Regions from separate parts of the Metabacillus flavus genome, predicted to be linked through region 2. Evidence: predicted binding sites of a transcription regulator. Region 2 holds the regulator's gene; the other holds the start of a gene.
What was found. The regulator Rex, encoded in region 2, represses fermentation and respiration genes when NADH is low (regulators of the CRP and FNR family bind a similar motif). The targets are predictions, from matches to a motif close to TTGTGAAATATTTCACAA.

Region 1: the regulator Rex is predicted to act here: its motif matches at 1,652-1,669, upstream of yumC (ferredoxin--NADP reductase 2).

Annotation. Positions count from the first base shown of each region.
Region 1 is NZ_JAGVRK010000001.1:3,223,387-3,226,811, reverse strand. Features, by position in the region: gene J9317_RS16610 (hypothetical protein) at 1-139, shown strand, start outside; gene J9317_RS16605 (hypothetical protein) at 112-417, shown strand; gene yumC (ferredoxin--NADP reductase 2) at 456-1,451, opposite strand; gene J9317_RS16595 (NAD(P)/FAD-dependent oxidoreductase) at 1,867-3,087, shown strand; gene J9317_RS16590 (NUDIX domain-containing protein) at 3,194-3,425, shown strand, end outside.
Region 2 is NZ_JAGVRK010000001.1:281,630-285,054, reverse strand. Features, by position in the region: gene J9317_RS01645 (YdiK family protein) at 1-179, shown strand, start outside; gene tatC (twin-arginine translocase subunit TatC) at 203-961, opposite strand; gene J9317_RS01635 (redox-sensing transcriptional repressor Rex) at 978-1,625, opposite strand; gene J9317_RS01630 (ABC transporter ATP-binding protein) at 1,909-3,425, shown strand, end outside.

The DNA of each region.
Region 1 (3,425 bases), 2.9 Mb from region 2:
CGGCCAAAATTCATGGATGCCAGGCAAGAATGCCAGGCAAACGGCTAAAATTCATGGATGCCAGGCAAGAATGCCAGGCAAACCGTCCAGACTCATGGATGCCAGGCAAGAATGCCAGGCAAACGGCCAAAATTCATGAATGCCAGGCAAGAATGCCAGGCAAACGGCCAAAATTCATGGATGCCAGGCAAGAATGCCAGGCAAACCGTCCAGACTCATGGATGCCAGGCAAGAATGCCAGGCAAACCGTCCAGACTCATGGATGCCAGGCAAGAATGCCAGGCAAACCGTCCAGACTCGTGGATGCCAGGCAAGAATGCCAGGCAAACCGTCCAGACCCATGAATGCCAGGCAAACCCCCCGAATCCACCGGATGCCAGGCAAGAATGCAGATGGGATAAAAGAAAAATGGGATAAAAGAAAGAGGGCGGTCATCATGACCGCCCTCTTTCTTATTATTTCTCAAACAAACTAGTACTATGAAGCGGCTGTACACGCGCTTTCGGATCCATGTATGCTTTTGCGTTATTGACAGCAGTCGGCGCTTCTCCAAAACCGCTGGCAATGAGCTTTACTTTTCCATCATACGTACAGATATCTCCGGCTGCGTATATGCCTTCGATGTTGGTTTCCATTTTAGAGTTAACGAGGATGTTGTTTTTCTCAATGTTCAGGTCCCAATTTTTGATTGGGCCAAGTGAGGAAACGAATCCGAAGTTGACGATGAGATCGTCGATATCAATAACTTCTTTGCGCTCGCCTTTTACTTCCTGAAGGACGACCTGTTCAATGCGGTATTCCCCGATAATTTCTTCAGGTATAAATGGCGTCATGACTTCGACCTTGGAGTTCATCAGCTGCTCAACGCTGTGTTCGTGAGCGCGGAATTTGTCGCGGCGGTGAACAAGGATTACTTTTTCTGCGATTGGCTCAAGCATAAGGGCCCAGTCAAGAGCTGAATCTCCGCCGCCGCAGATCATGACGCGTTTGCCGGCAAAGGAGTTAAGATCATCGATGAAGTAGTGCATGTTTTTGCCTTCGTATTGTGCAGCATTTTCAAGTTCCAGGCGGCGCGGCTGGAATGCTCCGTTTCCGGCGGTGATGATGATGGTTTTTGTATAGTGGATTTCAGAGTTGGTTGTCAGCTTAAATACGCCGTCCGCCTGTTTTTCAACATCTTCCACTGCCTGATCCAGGGCAACAGCAGGATCGAACATTGCCATTTGCTCTTTTAAATTGTTGATGAGCTCCTGGGCACGGACTTTTGGAAAACCAGCTACATCATATATGTATTTTTCAGGATAAAGGGCAGAAAGCTGTCCGCCAAGCTGAGGGAGACTTTCGATGATTTTAACGCTTGCTTGTCTCATTCCTCCGTAAAATGCAGTGAACAGGCCGACTGGCCCTCCGCCAATGATCGTAATGTCGTAAACCTTTGTATCTTCTTTCACAATGTAACCCCCTAATTGATAACTATTCTTATTGACATCATACCATATTTTTTTAGGAAGCTCATCTTCCATAAAAAAACGGTAAGTTTTTCCTGATTAGAGCTTGCAGGCTTTTCAATTGGTGAAAAGAATGCAATTTAAGTAAGTATCCTACATTATTTTCGGAATTTTCGCAACAGATGATTTGGGCTAATTATAGCTTGAAAAACAATTCACAAAGGATTAATATTGGTAATAGGCATAATTGTTAATTTTTTGTGAACCATTCTTTATGTGTTGGATTATTTTTTGCGCACTATATAGTGAAGTATTTCACAAAGTTTTTGGCGAAAAACAAAATAAAATGGTGAAAAGAGCGGAAAATATACACAGGTATCATTTTAGTTCTTTTACCGACAAATTAAGTAAAGGTGATGTGATCGTCTTGAGAAAACCAAAAGTAGTGGTTTTAGGTGCAGGTTATGGTGGTTTAATTACGGTTAACCGTCTTTCTAAATTAGTAGGAGTTAATGATGCGGATATTACGCTTGTTAACAAAAATGATTATCATTATGAAACAACTTGGCTGCATGAAGCTTCAGCAGGTACGCTTCATCACGATAAATGCCGTTACCAAATCAAAGAAGTAATCAGCAGCCGTGTAAACTTCGTTCAGGATACAGTAACTGCGATCAAACCGGAAGAGAAGACAATTGTTCTTGAGAAGGGCGAGCTTGATTACGACTATCTGGTTGTTTCTCTTGGTTCTCAGCCGGAAACTTTTGGAATTCAAGGCTTGAAAGAGTATGCTTTCGGAATTACAAATATTAATGCTGCACGCCAGCTTCGCGAGCATATTGAGCTTCAATTCGCAACGTATCAAACTGAAGAAGTAAAACATGATGACCGTTTGACAATTGTTGTTGGGGGAGCAGGATTCACAGGTATCGAGTTCCTTGGTGAACTTTCCAACCGTGTACCGAAGCTTTGCCGTGAATATGATATTGATCCTAAGAAAGTCCGCATTATCTGTGTGGAGGCTGCTCCAACGGCTCTCCCAGGATTTGATCCGGAACTTGTTGAATATGCAGTTAACCACCTTGAGCGCAAAGGTGTAGAATTTAAAATTGGTACAGCGATTAAAGAATGTACGGAAGATGGAATCGTCGTTGCTAAAGATGACCATATGGAAGAAATCAAAGCTGGAACAGTTGTGTGGGCTGCTGGAGTCCGCGGAAACAGCGTAGTAGAAGAAGCTGGATTCGAGAACATGCGCGGACGCGTTAAAGTTACTCCTGATCTTCTTGCACCTGGCCACAAAGATGTATTCATCATTGGAGATTGCTCATTGATTATCAATGAAGAAATCAACCGTCCATACCCTCCAACTGCACAAATTGCGATGCAGCAGGGTGAAACTTGTGCGAAGAACCTCGCTGTATTAATTAAAGGCCAGGGAGAAATGGAAGGCTTTAAAGCTGACATTAAAGGTACAGTTGCTTCCCTTGGTGAAGATGATGCAGTGGGAACCGTTTTCGGCAAGAAGCTTGTTGGAACGAAAGCATCGTTCATGAAAAAGATGATCGACAACCGTGCCCTATACATGGTGGGCGGACCTGGTATGGTCATGAAAAAAGGAAAATTCAAGTTCTTTTAATAAGTAAGGAAAGGCAAAGGCTTATAGCTTTTGCCTTTTATTATTTTTGGGTACATAATAAAAAGTATATACCATTTGATGGAATGACAGATAGAGGAGTGGCATCATGACAAGTAAACGGGGAAATGTTTGGCTGGCTGCTGCAGGTATCGTTACCGATGAATCGAACAGGTGGCTTGTTGTAAAAAAGAAATACGGGGGATTGATGGGGAAGTGGTCCTTGCCGGCTGGGTTTGTGGATGGGAATGAAACGGTTGATCAGGCTGTAATCAGAGAGGTTTATGAGGAAACAGGGGTTAAGGCGGTCATCGATGGAATTGTAGGGGTAAGATCCGGCG
Region 2 (3,425 bases):
CCATCTTTTACTTAGCAATGGGAGCACTATTCACATACTTGGCCATTAACAGCGCCGCAGAAGGACTTTGGACCTTTCCGACCATTATTATGATGCTGATCGCAACCTTTGATTTTGCCGTTGCGCTGCGGATGCTGCGATTCGGCCGGAAGCTTAAAAGGAATACAGAGAAAAAATAACCTGTCCGCCGGACAGGTTATTTTTATGGGGAAAGCTGCTCCTTCGCTTCTTCCTCCATCTGAATCTTTAGTGATTTCCGGTAAGCCCGCTGCGATACGACAATGCTGATTTCATAAAGGATGATCAGCGGCAGGAGCACTATCACCTGGGATATGAGCTCCGGCGGGGTAATGAGTCCGGCAACGACCAGCAACAAGAAATACGCATACTTTCGGACCTTCCTCAAAAACATAGGCGTGACAATTCCGAGCCTCGTTAGGAACATAATAACAACCGGGAGCTGAAAAAGCAGCCCGAAAGGCAGAGTCAGCTCAAATAAGAATTGAAAATACTCATTAATCCCGATCACTTGGCTGATTCCTAAATCAGCAGAAAAATTGGTCATAAATCTCACGACAAACGGAAAAAGAACAAAATACGAGAACGAAATGCCTCCTAAAAACAACAGAACGCTTAACGGAATATAGCTTAATGTAGCAATCCGTTCTTTTTCATACAGTCCAGGGCTGATAAATGACCAGAGCTGGAACAGGATAAGTGGAGAAATTAAGATAAGCGCGATAATGACCGCAAACTTCATATAAAGAAAGAGCGGATCCGACATTCTGAATGCATTCAGCGTCAGATTCTTTGCTTCCTCTGTTTGCTGCAAAAACAGAATAATGGGCTTCGCTAGGAAGAAGCCTGCAATGAGTGCAAGAATAAAAAAGATGGCAACGACTAAAATTCGTTTCCGAAGTTCTTCAATATGCTCATAAACCGACATTTCCCGTTCATTCATGGAACCATCCATCCTTTTACACAGATGTCTCGCTCGGATAATGCTTAAGGAAATACACAAGCGACTGCAGTTCTACAGCCAAATCAATATGGTGAATGCGAATATGATTCGGTACATTCAGTCTCGCCGGGGTAAAGTTCAATATGCCTTTGACGCCGATCGCAATCAGACGGTCGGTAATGGATTGTGCAGCAGGGGCGGGAACCGTCAGAATCGCAACTGGTGCCCCATCCGGCAGGTGCTCCTCCAGCTTGTCCAGAGAAAGGATGGGAACCTCCCCTACCTTCGTACCGATTTTTTCCTCCGCCACATCGAAAGCCGCGAAAATTTCCGTATTGTTGTTTTTGGAAAAATTATAGTGTAAAAATGCTGTTCCGAGATTCCCGACGCCGATCAGAATGACTTTTGTTAATTCGTCCTGATCCAGTGTTTTCCGAAAAAAGGACAGCAGATAATTCACATTGTAGCCGTATCCTTTTTTGCCAAGAGCGCCGAAATAAGAAAAATCTCTGCGGATCGTTGCAGAATCGACTTTGACCGCGTCGCTTAATTCTGCCGAGGAAACTCTCTGCTTTCCTGAAGAATGAAGGTTTTTCAAAAAGCGATAGTATAAAGGCAGTCTCTTAGCGGTCGCTTGCGGTATTTTGGATTGATCAATATTCATTCTCGTTCCCTCACATTCCTTGATGCAAATCTAGTGGCTTTATTCACCACTTTTTCTATAGGATCTTCCAATATTATATTAAGTTAGCGCTTCCAATTTCATCTCCCACATCGGTAAATAAGTGGAGAAATATGGACATTCAATGCGTCTTACCCAAACTATACACTATTTTATCTGGATTGTCTGTTTACGGATTGCAACAATTTCTAGCGAAACAGACAGCATGGTTGCCGGCAAACCGCAGTTAAGCTACACTGAAACTAGTATACATGAGGTGAAAAGAATGATTCTACTACAAGTTCAGCAGCTCACAAAATCTTTTGGAGCTGAGCCTATATTATCGAATATTAAGCTGGAGATTCAAACACGGGACCGGATTGCCCTCGTCGGCCGAAATGGTGCCGGAAAATCCACGCTGCTTAAAATTATTTCAGGACAATTATCGTATGATTCCGGAGAGATTATCAAGCCAAAGGATCTTACAATTGGCTATTTGGCGCAAAACACGGGGCTAGAATCGTCCCGTTCCATTTGGGATGAAATGCTGACGGTGTTCAGTGAATTCCAGCAGATGGAGAAAAAAATGCGCGGCATGGAATCGGACATGGCCGAGATCGATCCTGGCAGTCCGCAATTTGAACAACTCATGAAGGAATATGATCATTTGCAGACGTCCTTTAAAGAACGCGGCGGCTATCAGTATGAAGCAGACATCCGCTCCATTCTGCATGGTCTCGGATTCGGAGAATTTGATTCCTCTACTTCAATTTCAAAGCTTAGCGGAGGCCAGAAAACCAGGCTTGCGTTAGGAAAGCTTCTATTAACAAGTCCGGCACTTCTGATTCTGGATGAGCCGACAAACCACTTGGATATTGCGACCCTTTCCTGGCTTGAGCAGTACCTTCAAGGCTATAAAGGCGCCGTGCTTATCGTTTCGCATGACAGGTATTTCCTCGACAAAGTGGTGAACCAGGTTTATGAGATCTCCAGGCTTCAATCCGCTAAATTTATCGGAAATTACAGCAAGTACCTGGAGCAAAAAGCAGAAAACTACGAGCGTGATATGAAGGCTTTTGAGAAACAGCAGGATGAAGCCGCCAAGCTCAGGGATTTTGTTCAGCGGAATCTTGCCAGAGCTTCCACGACAAAACGGGCCCAAAGCAGACGAAAGCAGCTTGAAAAAATGGACATGATGGACCGTCCGCTTGGGGATGAAAAATCCGCCGTTTTCCGGTTTGATATTGAAAAGCAGAGCGGAAACGATGTCCTGAAGGTGGACAGCCTCTCTGTTTCCTATGATGGAAAAATCCCGACTATATCCAACATTTCTTTTTCTGCAGACCGCGGAGACAGCCTCGCACTCGTAGGACCGAATGGGATCGGCAAGTCGACGCTTCTTAAGACGATTGTTGGAAAGCTTCAGGCAATTGAAGGAGATATTCGCTACGGATCCAGTCTGAAGATCGGCTATTATGATCAAGAACAGGCAGAGCTCACCTCGAACAAGCGGGTCTTAAATGAGCTTTGGGATGAATACCCGCTGAAGCCTGAAAAGGAGATCCGGACTGTACTCGGTAATTTTCTTTTCTCAGGGGATGATGTTCTTAAACCCGTCTCTGCCTTAAGCGGAGGAGAAAAAGCGAGACTTGCGCTTGCCAAGCTGATGCTCGAAAAAGCGAACCTGCTGATCCTCGATGAGCCGACGAACCATTTGGATTTGGACAGCAAGGAAGTATTGGAGAATGCCCTAGTGGATTATCCAGGGACGATTCTATTCGTATCGCATGACCGGTACTTCAT